Regions from separate parts of the Ornithinibacillus sp. 4-3 genome, predicted to be linked through region 1. Evidence: riboswitches for the same ligand, from Rfam matches in the RefSeq annotation. Region 1 holds a riboswitch; each other region holds the start of a gene.
The links. A riboswitch is a leader RNA that binds a small molecule or an ion and turns the genes downstream of it on or off. The one in region 1 is predicted to bind thiamine pyrophosphate.
Positions count from the first base shown of each region.

Region 2: another riboswitch for thiamine pyrophosphate. It lies ahead of AB4Y30_RS02485 (YkoF family thiamine/hydroxymethylpyrimidine-binding protein); the one in region 1 lies ahead of thiW (energy coupling factor transporter S component ThiW).
Region 3: another riboswitch for thiamine pyrophosphate. It lies ahead of thiT (energy-coupled thiamine transporter ThiT); the one in region 1 lies ahead of thiW (energy coupling factor transporter S component ThiW).
Region 4: another riboswitch for thiamine pyrophosphate. It lies ahead of AB4Y30_RS16730 (ABC transporter substrate-binding protein); the one in region 1 lies ahead of thiW (energy coupling factor transporter S component ThiW).

Region 1 covers NZ_CP162599.1:2,978,742-2,983,956, reverse strand. The annotation lists gene pruA (L-glutamate gamma-semialdehyde dehydrogenase) at 1-800, shown strand, start outside; gene AB4Y30_RS14550 (ornithine--oxo-acid transaminase) at 1,220-2,410, shown strand; gene argH (argininosuccinate lyase) at 2,535-3,851, shown strand; TPP riboswitch at 3,907-4,018, shown strand; gene thiW (energy coupling factor transporter S component ThiW) at 4,123-4,614, shown strand; gene thiD (bifunctional hydroxymethylpyrimidine kinase/phosphomethylpyrimidine kinase) at 4,634-5,215, shown strand, end outside.
Region 2 covers NZ_CP162599.1:493,423-498,637, reverse strand. The annotation lists gene AB4Y30_RS02500 (phosphoribosylanthranilate isomerase) at 1-351, shown strand, start outside; gene trpB (tryptophan synthase subunit beta) at 351-1,553, shown strand; gene trpA (tryptophan synthase subunit alpha) at 1,546-2,325, shown strand; TPP riboswitch at 2,383-2,480, shown strand; gene AB4Y30_RS02485 (YkoF family thiamine/hydroxymethylpyrimidine-binding protein) at 2,674-3,264, shown strand; gene AB4Y30_RS02480 (hypothetical protein) at 3,529-3,687, opposite strand; gene AB4Y30_RS02475 (ABC transporter substrate-binding protein) at 3,692-5,140, opposite strand.
Region 3 covers NZ_CP162599.1:1,283,366-1,288,580, forward strand. The annotation lists gene AB4Y30_RS06230 (NAD(P)/FAD-dependent oxidoreductase) at 1-556, shown strand, start outside; TPP riboswitch at 970-1,077, shown strand; gene thiT (energy-coupled thiamine transporter ThiT) at 1,160-1,738, shown strand; gene AB4Y30_RS06240 (hypothetical protein) at 1,873-3,297, shown strand; gene AB4Y30_RS06245 (VOC family protein) at 3,456-3,848, shown strand; gene AB4Y30_RS06250 (LURP-one-related/scramblase family protein) at 3,896-4,393, shown strand; gene AB4Y30_RS06255 (GntR family transcriptional regulator) at 4,485-5,215, opposite strand, start outside.
Region 4 covers NZ_CP162599.1:3,484,716-3,489,930, reverse strand. The annotation lists gene AB4Y30_RS16735 (ABC transporter permease) at 1-654, opposite strand, end outside; gene AB4Y30_RS16730 (ABC transporter substrate-binding protein) at 778-1,791, opposite strand; TPP riboswitch at 1,914-2,022, opposite strand; gene AB4Y30_RS16725 (glycosyltransferase family 4 protein) at 2,367-3,449, shown strand; gene AB4Y30_RS16720 (hypothetical protein) at 4,020-4,568, shown strand; gene AB4Y30_RS16715 (amidohydrolase) at 4,765-5,215, opposite strand, start outside.

The DNA.
Region 1 (5,215 bases):
GCACACGTTTTATTTCCTTCACTGGTTCTCGTGATGTAGGGAAGCGTATTTATGAACGTGCTGCTGTTGTAAATGAGGGACAAATTTGGTTGAAGCGTGTTATTGCTGAAATGGGTGGAAAAGATACAATTGTTGTAGATAAAGAAGCAGATTTAGAGTTAGCAGCTGATTCCATTGTTAAATCTGCATTCGGATTCAGTGGCCAAAAATGTTCAGCATGCTCTCGTGCAGTAATTCATGAAGATGTATATGATCAAGTAGTGGAAATGGTGAAAGAGAAGACAGAAGGATTAACATACGGTGATCCAGCTGATCAAAATAATTTTACAGGTCCTGTAATTGACCAATCTTCTTATGACAAAGTGATGAGTTATATTGAAATTGGTAAAGAAGAAGGACGTCTCGTTGCTGGTGGTGTTGGAGATGATTCTAAAGGATTCTTCGTTGCTCCAACAGTATTTGCTGATCTTGATCCAGAAGCACGTATGATGCAGGAAGAAATCTTTGGGCCTGTTGTTGCATTATGCAAAGCTCCAACTTTTGATGATGCAATTGAAATTGCTAATAATACGGAATATGGGTTAACAGGTGCTGTCATTACAAATAATCGCCTACATTTAGAACAAGCTCGTGAAGATTTTCATGTAGGTAACCTATACTTCAACCGTGGATGTACTGGAGCAATTGTTGGATATCAGCCATTTGGTGGATTCAATATGTCAGGTACAGATTCTAAAGCTGGTGGACCAGACTACTTACAGCTTCACATGCAAGGAAAAACAACATCAGAAATGCTTTAATTTGCTGAGAACGAAAAGCGCAAGTCGCGCCCTTACAGGCTAAAAACGTGACGTCACGAGCTCGGGCGTCCTGCACTAGTACGTCCTGTACGTCGAAAAACGTAGAGATTGGAGTGTCACAACCGAGATAAAGGAAACATGCCCCTTTAGCGGTATCCGACGTTAGGCCTTAGCCTGGTTTTAGTCGGGCTTCCTTATAAAGCAAAACCGATGTTGACTTATTGTAGGATGGCTCGCGTTAGCTCTTAAGTTTTTGGCGCTCGGAGCTAGACAACGCTAGCTCCGAGCAAGAACCAACCTTAGGAAAATTTTATACTTTCCTATGCAATAAAAAAGCTCGCTGATTGCACATGAAGTTAATCAGCGAGATCTTTATGAAAGAATAAATGTATCACTGTAAATGATGAGGAGGAAATAAAATGACTAAATCAACAGAAGTTATTGCACAAACAGATAAATATGGGGCACGTAATTATAACCCACTACCAATCGTTATTTCAGAAGCAGAAGGTGCTTGGGTAGTAGATCCAGAAGGCAATCGTTATTTAGATATGCTTGCTGCATACTCTGCAGTGAATCAGGGACATCGTCATCCAAAGATTGTTCAAGCATTAATTGATCAAGCAGATCGTGTAACATTAACTTCGCGTGCGTTCCATAATGACCAGCTTGGACCATGGTATGAAAAAGTTAGTAAACTAACAAATAAAAACATGTCCTTACCAATGAATACAGGAGCTGAAGCAGTTGAAACAGCTATTAAAACAGCTCGTCGTTGGGGTTATGAAGTAAAAGGTGTAGAAGAAAATAAAGCAGAAATTATCGGTTGTGATGGTAACTTCCATGGTCGCACAATGGCTGCAGTATCCCTTTCTTCAGAAGCAGAGTACAAGCGTGGATTTGGTCCAATGCTTCCAGGGATTAAGACAGTTCCATATGGTGAGATTGAAGCATTAGAAAAGGCAATCACACCAAATACAGTTGCATTTATTGCTGAACCAATTCAAGGAGAAGCAGGAATTAATATTCCACCAGCTGGCTATCTTAAAAAAGCTTATGAATTATGTAAAGAGCATAATGTGTTATACATCTCAGACGAGATCCAAGCAGGATTAGGGCGTACTGGTAAAATGTTTGCAACAGAATGGGAAGGCTTCGAGCCAGATATGTATATTTTAGGTAAAGCACTTGGTGGTGGTGTATTCCCAATCTCTTGTGTAGCAGCTAATGATGATATTCTAGGTGTATTTAACCCTGGTTCCCACGGATCTACATTTGGTGGAAACCCATTAGCATGTGCAGTATCTATTGCTGCTCTAGAAGTATTAGAGGAAGAAAATTTATGTGAGCGTTCTTTAGAGCTAGGAGAGTATTTCCTAGCAGAGCTGAAGAAAATTGATCATCCATCCATTAAAGATGTACGTGGACGCGGACTATTCATTGGTGTTGAATTAGATGAAGATGCTCGCCCATACTGTGAGAAGCTAAAAGAAGCAGGATTATTATGTAAAGAAACACATGATACGGTAATTCGTTTTGCTCCTCCTCTAGTAATTGAGAAAGAAGACCTTGATTGGGCAATTGAAAAAATCAAAGGATTATTTAATTAAAATTTCTAAAATATAAAAATAAATATGCTAGAATAGAAAAACGAACAAATCAATGACTGACTTTGTTCGTTTTTCCAATTAGAAATAGAAGATGATTCAAATCAGATAAACTGGAGGGAAATCAATGAATTTATGGGGTGCTCGTTTTAGAAATGAAGGCAGTCGTTTAATGGAGGAGTTTAATAGTTCTCTAGAATTAGATCAACGCATCTATGTGGAGGATATTACGGGGAGTTTAGCACATGCAAAAATGCTTGCAGAATGTGGCATTATTACGAAAGAAGAAGGCGAGCAAATTCGGGCTGGTCTACAATCAATCTTAGCAGATATAGAAAATGGTAAATTACCAATAGAAGGAAATTACGAGGACATCCATAGCTTTGTGGAAATGAATCTGATTGAGCGTATTGGAGATGTGGGTAAGAAATTACATACAGCACGTAGCCGAAACGACCAAACAGCTGTAGATACGAGAATGTATGCAAGAAAGCAAGCCCGAGAAATTATTGATATTTTAGATCATTTCAAGGCTGTATTAAAAGAAAAAGCAGAAGCAAATCCATATATCATGCCAGGCTATACACATCTACAGCGTGCACAAATCGTTACTTTTAAATATCATTTACTTGCTTATTATCAAATGTTTGACCGCGATCAAAAGCGTGTGCAAAATGCATTGGAATTATTAAATGAAAATCCATTAGGATCAGGTGCTTTAGCTGGAACGACTCATCTAATTGATCGTACGATTACGACAAAGGAACTTGGTTTTGATAAACCTGTAGATAATTTCATGGATGGCGTTGCTGAGCGTGATTATATTTTAGAATTAACCTCAGCATTTTCCATTATTATGATGCATCTAAGCCGATTAAGTGAAGAATTAATTATTTGGTGTAGCCAAGAGTTTAAATTTGTGGAAATTGATGATGCTTATGCAACTGGAAGTAGTATTATGCCACAGAAGAAAAATGCAGATGCTGCAGAACTAATTCGTGGGAAAACAGGGAAAGTATATGGTGCTTTATTCTCTATCTTCTCTGTTTATAAGGGAATTCCACTTACTTACAATAAAGACATGCAGGAAGAGAAAGAGTCCTTCTTCTATGCGGTAGATACAACGATTGCGTCCTTAACGATTATGTCAGAAATGATTCGTACATTAAAGGTAAATAAGGAAAATATGCGTCAAGCAGTGAAAAAAGGATTTTTAAATGCAACAGAGCTTGCAGATTACTTAGTGAAAGCAGGTATGCCATTTAGAGATGCTCATGGGGTAGTTGGTCGGATTGTTATTTATTGTGAGGACCAGGATAAAGGGATAGAAGAATTAACTTTAGAGGAATTACAAGAATTTACTGATTTAATTAAAGATGATATTTATGAATACATTGATCATGAAAGTATTTTAAATAAAGGAACGAAAGTAGAATTACAATAATCAGAATCAAGACAAAATTTAAATTTTCTGATATACTGAATGAAGAATTTAATAGTCACACTACTAGGGGTGCTCTATTTATTGAGCTGAGAGGAAATGTAAACATTTCTAACTCTTGTGAACCTGATCTAGTTCATACTAGCGGAGGGAAGTAGTCGAATAATTTAATTGTCCATTTAACTACGACGGCCAGGTTCAGCTATGCTCTGAACCTGGTTTTTAATATTTATAAGACGACTTTCTTCCAAGATATTTAAAGGAGGAAGTAATAATGAATCGAACAAGATTACTTACGACAATGGCATTGCTAATCGCTATTGGTGTGTTAGGATCACACCTTATTTGGTTTCCTGCAGGTATCGCTAAAGCTTATCCAGTTCAGCATGCAGTAAATGTTATTGCTGCTGTAGTACTTGGCCCTGGTCCAGCTGTTGTGATTGCATTTATTATTGGTTTATTAAGAAACATGCTAGGACTAGGCTCATTACTCGCATTTCCAGGAGGAATGATTGGCGCATTTTTAGCAGGCTACTTATATCAAAAGCTAGGTAAGAAATATTTTGCTGCTATCGGAGAAGTGATTGGAAGCGGGGTTATTGGTGCGCTATTCTCTGTACCTTTTGCAAAAATTGTGATGGGCACTTCATTTGGTGCACTATTCTTTATCCCACCTTTCCTTGTAAGTAGCATTGCCGGAGCAGGGATTGCCTTATTTATCGTTGTTCGTATTAAACATGAGAAGTTTATCCAAATAAAAAATTAGTAAAAAGGGGTTGCTTAGAATGAAAAAAGTAGCTTGTTCTTTAACGATTGCAGGTACAGATCCTTCAGGTGGAGCAGGAATTCAAGCAGATTTAAAAACATTTCAAGAATTACAAAGCTATGGGATGTCTATTATTACATCTGTTGTTGCGCAGAATACAACAGGTGTTCAAAACATTCATCATCTTCCACTTGAGATGATTGCTGATCAGTTAGACTCTGTTTTTTCTGATATGCCAGTAAATGCGTTTAAAACAGGAATGATTGCCAATATCGATATGATGGATATTATTTATACGAAAATTAAGGATAGGAATCTTCCCTTCGTGATTGATCCTGTGATGGTTGCTACAAGTGGAGATACGCTAATCAATGAAGATGCGCGAATTTATTTACGGGATAAGCTTGTGCCACTTTGTACAATCATTACGCCAAATATTCCAGAAGCAGAATTTTTAACTGGGGAAAAGATCGAAAATATTGAAGAAATGCAAACAGCAGCAATGAAAATTGTTTATGAATATGGAGCAGGAGCAGCACTTGTGAAAGGTGGACATCTTTCGGGAGACGCAGTTGACTTTCTCTATGATGGAAAAGAAATG
Region 2 (5,215 bases), 1.2 Mb from region 1:
GCCAAAGTAATTCGTGCCTACTCTAGCAATCATTTGGCAGAAGCAGACTTTTCCTCGTATCCTTGCGATTATTTATTAATGGATAGTCCTGGTGAAGCCTATCGTGGTGGGAGTGGAAAAGTATTTGATTGGAGCCTCCTTGATACATTAGCTGTTCCGAGAGAAAAAGTAATTTTAGCAGGAGGGCTCTCTAGTGAAAACGTAGAACAAGCAATTAAACTAGTAAGCCCTGCCGGAATTGATGTATCTAGTAATGTAGAAACAAACGGTAGAAAAGACCATGAGAAAATAAAGCAATTTATTCAAGCTGCTAGATACGCAGAACATCAGATAGATAAGGAGATGAAATAATGAATTACACAATGCCTAATGAGCAAGGACGATATGGAAGCTTTGGCGGTAAGTTTGTACCAGAATTATTAATGCCCGCTCTAATAGAGTTAGAAGCTGCCTATACAGAAGCAAAAAATGACCCTGCTTTTATAGAAGAATTGCAGCATTATTTAACACAGTATGTTGGTCGTGAAACCCCTCTCTATCATGCTGAAAACTTATCACAAAAAGTTGGTGGTGCTCAGCTTTATTTAAAACGTGAGGATTTAAACCATACAGGTGCACATAAAATTAATAATACAATTGGGCAAGCATTGCTTGCAGTAAGAATGGGTAAAAGAAAGATTGTTGCTGAAACAGGTGCAGGACAGCATGGTGTTGCCACAGCAACTGTTTGTGCACTTCTTGGATTAGAATGTGTTGTCTTTATGGGAGCAGTCGATATCGAAAGACAAAAATTAAATGTATTTCGCATGGAATTACTAGGTGCGAAAGTAGAAAGTGTTGAATCTGGAAGCGGAACATTGAAGGATGCCGTAAATGATGCATTACGCTACTGGGTTAGCCATGTCGAGGATACACATTATATTTTAGGCTCTGTTGTAGGTCCACATCCATTTCCCAAAATTGTACGTGACTTCCAAGCAGTTATCGGTCAAGAAACAAAGCAACAAATTTTAGATAAAACAAATTCTCTACCTGACGCAGTTGTTGCAGCTGTTGGTGGTGGGAGTAATGCAATGGGAATGTTCTATCCATTTATTGATGATGAATCTGTAAAAATGTACGGAGTAGAAGCTGGTGGATTAGGTATAGATTCTAATAAACATTCAGCTACATTATCAGCTGGCTCTGTTGGAATTTTACATGGAACCATGACCCATTTGCTTCAAGATAGGGATGGCCAAATTGAAGAAGCATTTTCTATCTCTGCGGGTCTCGATTATCCTGGAGTTGGTCCAGAGCATAGTCATTTACATGAGCTTGGTCGTGTCACATATGATTCTATTACAGATGAAGAAGCATTAGAGGCATTCCAATTCCTATCCAAAACAGAGGGTATCATTCCAGCATTAGAAAGTGCCCATGCAGTTGCTTATGCGGTGAAATTGGCAAAAGAGATGGACCCAAGTCAGAAAATCGTTATTTGTCTATCTGGACGCGGAGATAAAGATGTTGCACAAGTCAAAGATATATTGGGAGGAATCAAACATGGGTAAAATGCATATTGATCAAACCTTTCAAGAAAAATTAGCTGCAAACTCAAAATTATTTATTCCATATATTATGGCTGGAGATAGTGGGCTAGATCAGCTGAATGAACAAATCGCTTTTCTAGAAGAATGTGGTGTATCAGCGATTGAGCTTGGTATTCCCTTTTCTGATCCAGTTGCAGATGGTCCAACAATTCAAGCTGCTGGACAACGCGCATTAAAAGCTGGAACAACTTTATCAGGTGTTTTAAAAGAACTAGAAAAATCTAAAGAAACACGCCATGTACCAATTATACTAATGACTTATATTAACCCTATTTTCCGCTATGGCTCTGCTAAGTTTGCTGAGAATTGTGCAGCTGCTGGAGTAGATGGTGTTATTATTCCTGACGTGCCAATGGAAGAAGAATTACTTCTTTCAGAAAGCTTAAAGGAAAACGATATTGCCTTTATTCGATTAGCTGCTCTAACCAGTACAAAAGAAAGAATTCAGGCAATAGCAGAACGTTCTGAAGGCTTCCTATATGCAGTCTCTGTCACAGGAACAACAGGAGCTAGAACAACCCATAAGGATGGAGTAGGAGATTATCTAGCATCATTAAAACAAGCTAGCTCCGTTCCTGTACTTGCCGGATTTGGTGTCTCCTCTATTGAGCAAGCACATGCATTAAGCAAGCATTGTGACGGTGTTATTGTAGGAAGTACCATCGTAAGTCTTCTTCATGAAGGAAAAAGAGAAGAAATAACAGAGCTCATTCAAGGATCTATTGCTAAATAGGATAACTTTACTTTTTTAAAATATTTCGTTAGGATTATATGTAGTTATAAATGAATATTTCCACACTAGGGGAGCTTCTAGCTGAGAAGAAAACTTTCTGACCCTTATAACCCGAACTAGGTAATACTAGCGTGGGGAAGTGTAGTCAAAATGATACGTATCATTGCATACATTAAGACTGCCCTTTTCCAAGGCGCAGTCTTTTATTTTCTTTCAGCAGAATACTTCTTCCTCTATAGCTAGTGGACAAGTAAATCTCTGGCAAATATCACAGATGTTAATAGAAAAATCTAGAGATCATTATGCCAAAACATCATTATTTATTAATTTTAAAGGAGGATTTTTAACATGGAATTAACTTGTGGTACAAGTAAAATTGCAGGTGCTAGTTTTTCAATTTATCCAATGAGTGATGACTTTGTGGATATTATTTTAAATGCATTAAAAGAGGTCGATACTTCCAAAGTATGGGTAGAGACAGATGATGTTACAACAACTGTTCGCGGGAAGCTTGTACATGTATTTGATGTGACAGCTGCTATGTTCCTACATGCTGCTAAAACAGGAAAGCATGTAGGTTTACAGGTAACTTATTCACTTGGTTGCCCTGGTGACTCTACTGGTGATGTATTTATGGCTGAAGATGATGTTCGTCTCAATCAACCTAACTTTGCAGATTTAAAACAATATGTAGCTGCAAAATTTTCGCTTTACCCTTTAGGTGGTGGGCAATATATGGATATTATTTATAGCCAAATTGAGGCAATGAGAGCATATGTTGAGGTGTCAAAAGCACATTATTCTACCCGTTTACATGGGGAAGCTGTTGATGTATTTAAAGGACTCGAATCTGTATTCCAAGCAACTGTTGATGGCGGTTCAAGCCATACTGTGATGACTGTTTCTATCTCTGCAAATAGCCCATCGCATGTAGAATAAAAAGAGTTAGAGTTGGCTTATCAATGTAGTAAGCCAACTCTAACTCTTTTATGGTAGTTCTATAACATCTTGATTTTTTATCCTATTTTCTAGATTTCATCCATTCATTTTGTACGATTATTCGGCTATTCCACATTCATTTTTGTAAATAAAACTGCCCAAACTTTGCTATGTCTGTAGAAAATTGAATGCCTCCCCAGTGTGATTTCCATCTGAATTGGTATCCTATAATCCTTAATCTTTAAACCTCTAATAAACGTAGTTCTAAGCCCCTTCTGCAATCACTTTATCGTTTCTGACGAGCATGAAACTAATGTAATTCAAGTTTTCCTCTTCCACAGCATCTAAAAAAGATAATATCGCTTTAGACGAAATTCCTTCATCTTCAGAAGTACTTCGATATAGTTGATTTTCATTGTTCAATTCATTATTCTTCCATCTTACGTACATTCCAAAGAATCAACGAGTCCATCCACTCTAATCCCTCTATCGTATCTCTATATGCATAAAGCGCATTACCATCTCCAACTTTTATGATTGGTCGATAATCTATAAACCATCTTTGTAAATCATCATACAATTTTTGCGCGCCTTCTAGATTAGGCTGGCTCCATATCTCATCTAACAAGGCATCGAGCTCTGGGCTATCTGTCCACCCCGAAAAGCTACTGTTCATGAACAGTAATGAAGTTGGTTCAGGTCTTGGAGTATCAGACTTAGTATAGAGATCATATGCATTCTCATCTTCACGTAATTCGGAAACGGTAGCAGAATCATATACTGCTAATTTTGCATTCATTCCTAGTTTTTCGAGCTGTTCTTGAAGGACAACAGCTGAATTATAGATATAGTCATGATCTCTTCCCGTCAAAATAGTGATTTCTTCACCATTATATCCCGCTTCCTCCAGAAGCTCCTTAGCATAATCTATATCATTTTGGTTGTACCTATCTTTTCCATAATCACTGTACCACTGTTCCTCTTGATGAGACATCATCAAATTATGACTGAGGTTATAATACTCTGGATCTGTAAAAGAGGCCATCAAAATATCCTCATTATTTAATCCAATTGCTATAGCTTCCCTGGCGATTGGATTTGCAAATAATCCTTTCTTTTTGTTAAAGTAAATACTTAATCTGTTGTCAGATGCCGAATCTATCTTGATATTTTCATTATTTTTTAACTGATCCAAACCATCTATAGGAAGACTTGAAGCAATATCATACTCACCAGACATTAAGCCAGACATCGTCGTATGAGAATCAGGAGTATAATGTAAGTACAAATCATTTACAAGTGCCTCTTTTTTACCATATAACCCATCTGCCGGTTCGTTAATCGGTTGATAATCTTCAAATCGTGTTAGGTGAATATACTGATCTTGTTTCCATTCTTCAAATTTGAACGGACCAGTTCCAATATACTCATTAATACTTTCCTCACCCGCACTTTCCACAATTTCTTTCGGCATAATTGAAGGCAAGTTAGCACCATTAAATGCTAAGACAGCGAGAGTAATTGAAACTGGTTCAACAAGTTCCAAACTAGCTGTATAATCATCAACCTTTATAAATTCAGCTCCCTCAAAGGTTTCTTTCCCGGTGCCAGATAGTTTTAGCCATCTATTCATGGAAGCCACAACATCATCTGCATCCATCTCCTCACCAGTATGGAATAAAACTCCTTTTCGTAAATTAAAGGTAATTGTTTTTCCATCCTCACTCTCTTCCCATGATTCAGCTAACATTGGCTTGACATTATAATCTAAATCAAATGTGACTAGCGTTTCAAATATATTTCTCGTTACTTCAATAGTGGATCGTGCAGTAGTAAGATGGTTATCTAATGATGGAGGTTGTGAAGGAAAGGCCACATTTAGTTCTCCTTTTATTTCTTTTGGGTCTTCTTTCTCATTATTGCTTGAAGTCGAATTTGAACATGCAATCAA
Region 3 (5,215 bases), 1.7 Mb from region 1:
AGCTCGTGGCGTTGAATTTCGTTTAGGGGCAATGATTAAAGAATGTACAGAAGATAGCTTTATCGTTGGTGAAGAAGCAGAAGAAATTAAAGCAGGTACAATTGTTTGGACTGGTGGAGTAACTGGTAACTCTGTTTTAGGTGCTTCAGGCTTTGAATTAAACCGTGGAAAAGTTTCTGTTACAGATGATTTACGTTTACCAGAAGATGAGAATATCTTCGTTCTAGGCGATTGTGCATGGGTTTGGAATAAGGAAGCGGATCGTCCATATCCACCAACAGCACAAATTGCACTTCAACAAGGTGTAGCAACAGCGAAGAATATTAAAGCATTAATGTACAACCAACCATTAAATAACTTTGAATTCCATGACAAAGGAACGGTTGCTTCTTTAGGTAGCACAGATGGAATGGGTTCTGTCTTTAATGGTAAAAAATTATTCGGTAAGCCAGCTGCAGTAATGAAAAAAGTAGTGGATAACCGTTCTTTATTCTTACTTGGTGGTGTAGGTTTAATTCTGCGAAAAGGTAAATTAAATCCATTTGATACGCTATAAGAGCGTGTTCAAAAAGGTCATTTCTACGGGACTTTTTGAACAACCTCTATAAAAAGTAAGCAATAAATGGCTGAATAGATTAGCTAGCATTTTCAATTAGTAAACGAAGAAAACGCTAAAGAATGGGAGGTAAACCTAAGATGAAAAACGGATTTTTTAGTTGTTTAGTATTAGGTGTTGCTGCGTTAGTAGGGTATACGATTATTACAAGAACTTTAGAAGAACAAAAAGACTTCAGATAAAAATAATCAAGGCATTGGGAGATGGTGATTCTACTCCTGATGTCTTTTTATTTGCATAATAACCGACCATTATGAAGGGACTCTCGACGCAAGCTTCTACTTTTCTGAAAAAGGGGAATCTTGTTTTATTTTATTTTCTAAGCTATAATAATGATTAGCAAAAAAAGTGTATAAAGCCTCAGGGGGAGCCATATGGCTGAGAGTGAATGTGGGAATAATCATTCAGACCCTTTGAACCTGTTAGTTAATACTAGCGTAGGGATGAGAGCTTATTTGATGGAGCAAGAGCGTAAGGAAGAACCCATCAGAAGCTTCCCTTGGCGTTGCTTTTTTTGTGGAAAAATAAAGGGAGGCATGTTTGATGAGTTCAAAGAAAGTGCTATTTCTAGTAGAGGTAGCCATTTTTACAGCACTTGCATTGGCGCTTGATCTGATTCCGTTTCTAAGCTTTAAAATTTGGGGGCAAGGTGGATCTATTTCCTTTGCGATGATACCAGTATTTATTATCGCATTCCGCTGGGGATTAAAAGGGGGATTATTATCTGGATTTTTATTTGGGATACTCCAAATCCCTTTTGGCGCTTGGATTCTAACACCGTTGCAAGGTTTTATTGAATATGGATTAGCTTTTACCGTCATAGGCTTCGCAGGAGTATTTGCAAAACAAATTCAACAAGCTGTGAAGGATGGAAGAGCCGGAAAATATTTCACGTATATTTTGCTAGGCGTATTATTAGGAACTACCTTACGATTTATTGGGCATTTTATAGCAGGAGTTGTATTTTTTGAAAGGTTTATGCCAGAGAATTTTACAAATATCTGGTTCTATTCCTTTGTATATAATTTCTCTTATTTATTCCCTTGCTTTATTATTTGTAGCGTCGCTGTCTTTTTCTTGTTTTATAAACAACCACGTACTTTATTAAATACAGCATCTTAATATTTGTATACTCACTTCTTCCATGAAGTGAGTTTTTTGTATTGAAAACAAGTCCTAACAACATTTGAAAAATGGTCACCTAACCACTGACATTCGCATAGATTATAGCATTCTATGTAGAAAGGAAGAAACCTATGGATTTGTTGTTTTCACATTGGTTATATGCTGCATTTACGCTAATAATAATTATTACAATGATTTTTAGGAAAGGTGTAGTTTTACCAACATTAATAGGGACATTTTTGGTTGGATGGGTTTATAAAGGAAATATTGTAGATGGATTTACTTCTATATTTCAGGCTAATTTAGTTGCTGCAACTGAATTATTTAATATTTTCTTAATCATTACATTTATGATGGCATTACTTCATTCCTTACGAGATATTGGAGCTGATCAGAAGATGGTTCAGCCGATTCAGAAGGTAATGATTAATGGTCATGTTTCCTTTTTTGTATTAATTGCTGTAACGTACGTTATTTCCCTTTTCTTCTGGCCTACTCCTGCTGTTCCACTGATTTGTGCATTATTGGTTCCAGCTGCTGTTCGTTCTGGTTTACCAATTATGACAGCTGCTGTCGGAGTAGCACTAGCTGGGCAAGGAATGGCTTTATCATCAGACTATATTATTCAAGTAGCGCCAAGTATCTCTGCCGCATCAGCAGGATTAGATACAAGCATTGTTGCTGATAAAGCATTTATTCTGTCACTTATTACTGGAGGTATTGCGATTTTCCTTGCTTATTTCATGTATCGTAAAGGAATTCGTAGTAAAAATCATCCAGATAGTGAATTAGAATTACAGGCAATACAAGAGGAAGAGGATATGCAAAAAAGGGAAAGTACGATTAAAAACTTTACCTTTTGGAGTAAACTCTTTGCGATTCTCGTACCATTGACTTTAACAGCAGTAGTTGTTTATATGATCTATACAAAATTGGCATATGGAAGAACAGGTGGTTTAGAAGGTGGCGATGGTGCAGCGTTTATTGGTGGAGTTGCAGTTATTCTCCTTGTCCTTTCTACAATTGCGTTTGGTAGACAACATGCATTAGATTATGTAAGTAATCATATTACTAATGGATTTATGTTTGCATTTAAGGTGATGGGCCCAGTTATTCCAATTGCAGGATTCTTCTTTTTAGGAAGTAATGAATTCTCAGGGAAAATTTTGGGAATAGAAGAATCTCCACCTGCATTTTTATTTGATCTTGTTGAATCTGCTCAACAATTTATTCCACAAAGTGCTCTTTTCGCTGGTATCAGTTTATTAATCATTGGGATCATAACGGGATTAGATGGCTCAGGATTTTCAGGCTTACCGTTAACAGGAGCTTTAGCAGCTACATTAGAAACTAATGGAATGGATGCTAGTACACTTGCAGCGATTGGGCAAATGGGAGCGGTATGGACTGGCGGCGGAGCAATTATTGCTTGGTCCTCACTAATCGCTATTGCCGGTTTCTGTGGAGTATCTGTCATGGAGTTAGTAAGGAAAAATTTTATACCTGTTATCATAGGTCTTGTTGCAAGCACGCTTATTGCTGTGTTCTTTTTATAAAAATTTTCTTCTATGTAAGTAAGAAATTTCAACTTCTTACTTACATAGATTATCGATTTTTAATGGACAGGCTTGGGTTCAAGATCATGGATAAAAGGTAAAATGGAAGTTATAATAAATGAGTATTTTTATCTTTAAAAAGAGGTAGGTGTGTTGAGATGAAAAAAGCAGCACCATTTTTGATGTTTCAGGGAAATGCAGAAGAGGCAATTAACTTTTACGTAGATAAATTTAAGGAAGCAGAACTTAAAAGTATGACTTACTATCAGGCAAATGGAGCGGGAACAGAAGGAGAGGTAGCAAGTGCTGTCTTCGCTGTTAAAGGACAGGAATTTATGAGCTTTGATAGTCCAATTAAGCATCAATTTGATTTCACACCGTCCTTTTCTGTTTTCATTACTTGTGAATCAGAGGATGAAATAGATACATTATATGCTAAATTGTTAGAAGATGGACATCCATTAATGCCGATTGGGGCTTATGGTTTTAGTAAGAAATTTGGCTGGGTGAATGATCGTTTTGGTGTTTCCTGGCAATTGAATCTAGAGTAATAAATAAAAAGATGCAAAAAATTCAAAGATAAAAAGGGGGCTACATCATGAAACAGCTTTTTATTAAACAAAAGGTCTTCAGTCTAGGTGAGAAGTTTACGGTTAAGGACGAACAAGAGAATGATGTATATTTTGTGGAAGGTAGCTTTATGCAGATTCCAAAGGTATTCTCCATTATGAATGAAATACGAGATGAAGTTGCACATATTACAAAAAAAGTGTTTACCTTTTTGCCGAAATTTGAAGTTGAGGTTGATGGGCGAAATATCTTAACCATTAAGAAAGAGCTCTCCTTTTTAAAGGCACGCTATTCGATTGAAGCAGCAGATATTGAAGTACAGGGTAATTGGTGGGATATGGATTTTCAAATCATACATCAAGGTGAAGTCATTGGGCAAGTAAAGAAAGAATGGTTTACTATAGCTGATAGCTACACGGTTCAAGTAGTGGATGAAGAGATGGAAGCTATCGTTATTGCAATTGTTGTGGCTATTGATTGTGTGAAAGCAGATCAATCATCTTCAGCCTCTGTCAATAATTTCTAAGCATATCCTTTTTTCTTATGAATGTGTGTTTTCTTATATGAATGCAAAAATCCAGCGAATGAACCAAGATGCTCATTTGCTGGATTTATTGTTACTCACTATCATTTTGTACAGTTGGTGGAATGGTTGGCCACATTGGAGTAATGCTAAGGCTATTTAAGTTTACTTTAAAAGCGAAGACATCATATCGATAGTAAAAAATGATTTTCTCGACAAGTTGATTATCTGTACTATAGGTTAAGCGAGATGCCTTCAGCAGAGGAGAGTCTTGTTGAACATTGAGTATTTTGCCAAGTTCTTCACTTGCGGGACATGCTTCAATTGCCTGTTCTGCTTGACTGAGCTTGATTCCTAATTTGTTTTCAAGTAATTCATAAATTGTATAATGTTCAAGTTCTTGATTACTTAAATGTTTGCCTAGTTCCCAAGGAATATATGCTTTTGCTAAGGCGATAGGTTTCTTTTCCACGAAATGAACTCTCTCAATTGCCAAGGTATCAATTTTTTTAGTTGTTTCTTTCACTAGAAAGCTATCTTCAGTCTGTTGTTTTTTCATTTTAATAATTTTTACTTCAGGGTCGTAGCCGCTTTTCTTAATAATATCAGATAGGCTTTGTAGCTCGTCTAACGTTTGTTCTACTTTTTCTTGTCTCACATATGTACCTTTACCTTGACTAGTCACTACAAGACCTTCATTTTCTAGTACTTCAATTGCTTTTCGAATGGTTATTTTACTGACGTTAAATCGCTCTTCTAGCTCTTTTTGAGTCCCAATTCTTTTTCCAGGTTGAATTACTTCAGAGAAGATATCCTTCTTTAATG
Region 4 (5,215 bases), 510 kb from region 1:
TAGTAACATGGCGATAATTATGGCAATAAATACCCGGGAAGTACGGTAAGAGGAGGTAGCAAGTGTAATAAACACACCAATTCCCTTCTGAGCGCCAAGCCATTCAGACACAACTGTTGCCATGACACTATATGTTGCAGCAATTTTTAGACCAGAGAAAATGGATGGTAATGCATGAGGTAACTCTAATTTAAAGAAAAGCTGTGATCTTGTAGCACCCATCATTTTCATATAATAAACAAGGTCTCGATTGGTTTGTTGAAATCCTCCTAGTGCTGAAATTGCTACTGGGAAGAAACAGGCAATGGTAATAATAATTAGCTTAGGCAACGGCCCAAAACCAAGCCAAATAACAAGTAGTGGTGCAATAACAATTACTGGCATGTTCTGCGATAAGATTAAGAAAGGGTAGAATGTTTCTTTTACCCGTGGCAAGGTATGTAATATCAAAGCGATAATTAAGCCAACAGAAACACCGATAGCGAATCCCGAAGTTGTAAGTTGTAGGGATGCATAGAAATGTGGCATAAACTCGGGAAGTACTTCTGTGAATTCTGTCCAAATATCAGAAGGAGCAGGTAGGAACCATTTTTCTATATCAAAAATGCGGGTTGCTAATTCCCAGAGAAGAATCACGACTATAATTGCAGTCACAGGCCGCCAGCTATTTTTTATTATTTGCAGGATCATTGTATAACACCACGCTATTTTATAATTTTATGAAATTCATTAAATAAAGGGATTGCTGAAAATGACCTCAACAATCCCTGATTCTGATTACTTTTCAGGTAAGAAATCATTTGTGAATGCTTTTTCAAAATCAATTAGTTCATCAACAATACCATTTTCATGCAGGAATTTAGCAGGCTTCTCCCATCTTTCTAGCTCTTGAATTCCCCATTGTTCGGCATCATCTTGGTAGCGATCTGCTAACCATTCTTGACTATGTTTAACTAGCTCAGGATCTAAATCGGGTTCAGCTTCTATTAAAATATTTGCTGCTGCTTCTGGATTATCTATTGCGAATTCATATCCCTTTGTAGCTCCATGGATAAATGCTCTCACAGTATCAGGATCTGATTCGATCATATCTTCGCTGGTTACTAAAACAGGTGTATAGAAATCAAGCCCATCTGCAACGTCGATATAATACATCATATTGATGTCCAGCCCACGTAACCCTGCTTCTATGCCTGTCCAGCCGTAGAATACTGTAGAGAAGTCCACATCTCTTTCAATAGCTGTAAACCAATCAGATTGTCCAATATTGATAAAATCAACCTTTTCTACATCTGCACCATTTTCTTCCATGATGAAACGCATCATAGCCTCTTGTAGCGGAACTCCAATGCCTCCAAACTTTTTCCCTTCAAAGTCTTTCGGTGTTTGAATGTTTTTATCTACTGGTGACGCATATCCAGCTGTGTTATGTTGAATCACTGCAGCAATAGAAACGAGCGGGAGACCTTCAGGGCGAGCCATAATAAGACGCTCTTGGTAGCTTACTCCAAAGTCTGCTGTCCCAGAAGCGACAAGTTGGTTAGAGCCAACCTCTCCAGGCAGTATGATTTCTACATCTAATCCTTCCTCTTCAAAGAATCCTTTTTCTTTAGCAACATAAATTCCAGTATGGTTTGTATTTGGTGTCCAATCAAGAACGAAAGTAACAGGTGTTAATTTTTTGCCATCTCCAGATTTTTTATTTGTGTCATTGTCTTCTTTCTCACTACTACAAGCAGAGATAACAATAGCTAACACGACGAACACACATAAATAAAATGCTTTCTTCAAAATTTTCCCCTCCGTAAGTTCATTGTTGTCATTTTAATATGTTAGTCCTCCTGAAATAAAAAAATGCACTAAGATTAGCTCTTAGCGCATGGGAAATTAAACATTCATTTATCGTATTACAATGAATTAACGTCTATGTTCCCTACGCTGGTACCAACCAGATCAGGTTCTAAGGGTTAGCATCTTATGGATGCAATCTCAGCTTTAAAGAAAGCTCCCCTACATAACATATAAAATTGTACATCATTCAAATAATGTGTAATGCATTACAGAGATAAGTATGCCATAAAAAATTAAAAGTTGCAAAGACATCAAAATCCATTTTCTAGAGTAACTGATTTTCTGTAATAAAAATAAAAAATGAAATAATCATTTTGTAGCTTATTTTGACAAATATAAGGCAGAAGAAAAGTGATTATTCCTCTTTGTTTTATTTTCTCATGTTCAATTCCTCATAAATTCGATATAATATAGCAAACTAAAAGTACGTGATAAAAATTAGCAATTTAGTTTAAATTTGAAATCCCTCTTAAAGAAAAAGAGCTGTTAAACGATAGCATTACAAGGAGGACATGATGATTCAATCATTTGATTTAATTGTTGCTCTACTTATAGCATGTGTTTCAACATTTATATTAACGATACCTGTACGAGCCCTCGCTATGAAATTTGAAGTGTTGGACCATCCAAACAGGAGAAAAATACATGAAAATCCAACTCCAAGACTTGGAGGCGTGGCTATTTTTATTGGATCTTATTTAGGGATTCTTTATCTGCAGCCACAGCATGAACATTTATGGGAAATCTTCTTTGGATCATTAATTATTGTTATTATTGGCGCTCTAGATGATCGATTTGAATTAAGGCCATATGTCAAACTAGGAGGACATATTGCAGCCGCCGCATTGGTAATTTCTTCCGGTTTAGTAATTGAGAAAATCACACTACCTTTTTTTGGAGTAGTAGAACTAGGTTTTATTAGTGTTCTTGTTACTTTCATTTGGATTATTGGAATTACGAATGCAATTAATTTGATTGACGGTTTAGATGGTTTAGCCACAGGAGTGACAACCATTGCTTTTACAAGCATGTTAATTATGGCGATGATTGATGTGCGTGTAGTGGCTGCTTACTTCTGTATTGTATTGATTGGTTCAAATTTAGGATTTCTATACCATAATTTTTATCCAGCAAAGATATATATGGGTGATTCAGGCTCAAACTTTTTAGGATATATGATTGCAGTAGTATCGATTCTTGGTTTATTTAAGAATATTGCGCTATTAAGCTTTATTATTCCAGTAATCTTATTAGCTGTACCAATTTTCGACACTTTTTTTGCGATTGTAAGGAGAATTAAAAATAAAGAAAGTATTATGGTAGCAGATAATTACCATGTGCATTATCAACTACTTCGGGCAGGTTATACGCATCGTGGAGCCGTAGTAATTATTTATGTGTTTAGCGCAGTTTTTGGTGTGTTAGCAGTTCTATTTGCTAAAGCCTCTATTACCTTTGCTTTATTGATTACTGCCCTTGTTCTTGTTGTTCTACATTTATTAGCAGAAATGGCAGGAATTGTTCTTGGAGGAAGAAGACCCGTGATAGATGCGTACAAACGACTATTTGTTCGGAAAAAAAATGTGGAAGATCGTTAATTAATAAAGTTGTATTTCGTTTGAAATTCAAACACCTGTAGATAGAAGTCTAAAATCTGCAGGTGTTTTTTTGTGAGATAAGAAAGTGTAAAACTTTTGCACAAATTTATTCTTATTCAGAGATAGAACTGTCTAGCTCCGAGCGTCAAAAACTAAGAAAACAATAAAGAAGACTTGACGATTGGCAAGCCGTCAGGCGCAGACAGAGTCATAGCCGCACTTTCATCAGCTAAATACGGTCACGTCACGAGCACCAACGCTGATACTAGGACATCCTGTCCGTCGTGCCTCGCAGGTGAAAGTCAACATCGGTTTTGTTTTATAAGGAAGCCCGACTAAAATCAGGCTAAAGTCTAACGTCGGATACCCCTAAAGAGGCATGTTTCCTTTATCTCAGTTGTGCCACTCCAATTTCTACTTTTTTCGACGGACAGGATGTGCTAGTACAGACACGCGTTTTTAGTCTGTAAGGGCGCTCTCGCTTTTCGCCTAGTAGGATTTATGTCATAAAATAGATTTTTTTGTTATGATATGTATAGGAAGAAGGTCTTATAAAAAAGGGGGAAGAAGTTGAAAAAACTAGTTTTCTTATTTGTTTTAATGGTTTTGGTAATTGCCGGATGCGGAAAGAGCGAAGGAGTTCCCGAGATTACAGAATTAATAGATGAACATTTAAATGTATCTCCATATATTCCAAAGATAGACCATGAGATCGGGACAGTGACGTTGGAATATATCGTTGGATTCGAGGATGGAGATCCGCAAAGTGTGAATGTGGAATACAAAGCTTCTTTAGATGAAAAGGTAGATAGTGAGCTTGTAGAGGTTTGGCAAGAAGAGAATCCAGCAACGGAAATTATTTATGGTGATTTATACATGGATCCAGCTGTAATTGTATTAACAATATTTCCAGAAGGAGCAGGATCAATAATTGACGCAGAAATAATTGAAATTGATGGACATGAGATAGAGTATTTAAAAACAGAAGAGGGTTTGGATATTGTTCACATGAATATTAATTTTGATGACGTAGGATATAGTATTCAATACGCTGTAGAATCAGATGATATTGATGAAGCGGCAAAGGACTTTGCTGAAGATATTATTAAAAATAATTAAAGCAGGAAATTAGACAAACAAGCATGGGACTGGGACAAAAGGAAAAACTAAGCTTGAAATCCGAACAATATTCAAATGAAGCGAAGTATATTTCCTACGCTGTCATTCGCACAATTTATGTTTGGAATTAGCTAAGTAATAAATTCCTATGTTCCAGCCTCTATGCTTGTTTTCATTATTCAGTAAATCACATTAATTAAAACACAATCGTATCTACATCAGATTGAACAGTTTTATCGCGAACTAATTGCCCGTCAATATAGACAGCCTCCACTTCATCCTGTAAATGGAAGGGATTACCATTCCAGATGACAAAATCCGCATCTTTTCCAGCTTCAATAGATCCAACACGATCTTCTACTCCTAGATGTTTAGCGGCATTGATGGTAATTGATTTTAAAGCTTCTTGTTCAGATAAACCTTCACGTATTGCGTGCACTAAACTGGTACGTAAGAAACGTACACCAATAACTGGATGATCTACTGTTAAAGAACAAGATACACCAGCGTCTGTTAACCGTTTAATTGTATGCCAGCCTTTACGTTTTGTCTCTACTTTATTACGAGATGACATAGTAGGTCCAACCGAAACAGGAACATCATGCTTAGCAATAAATTCAGCTATTTCATGTCCTTCTGTCCCATGC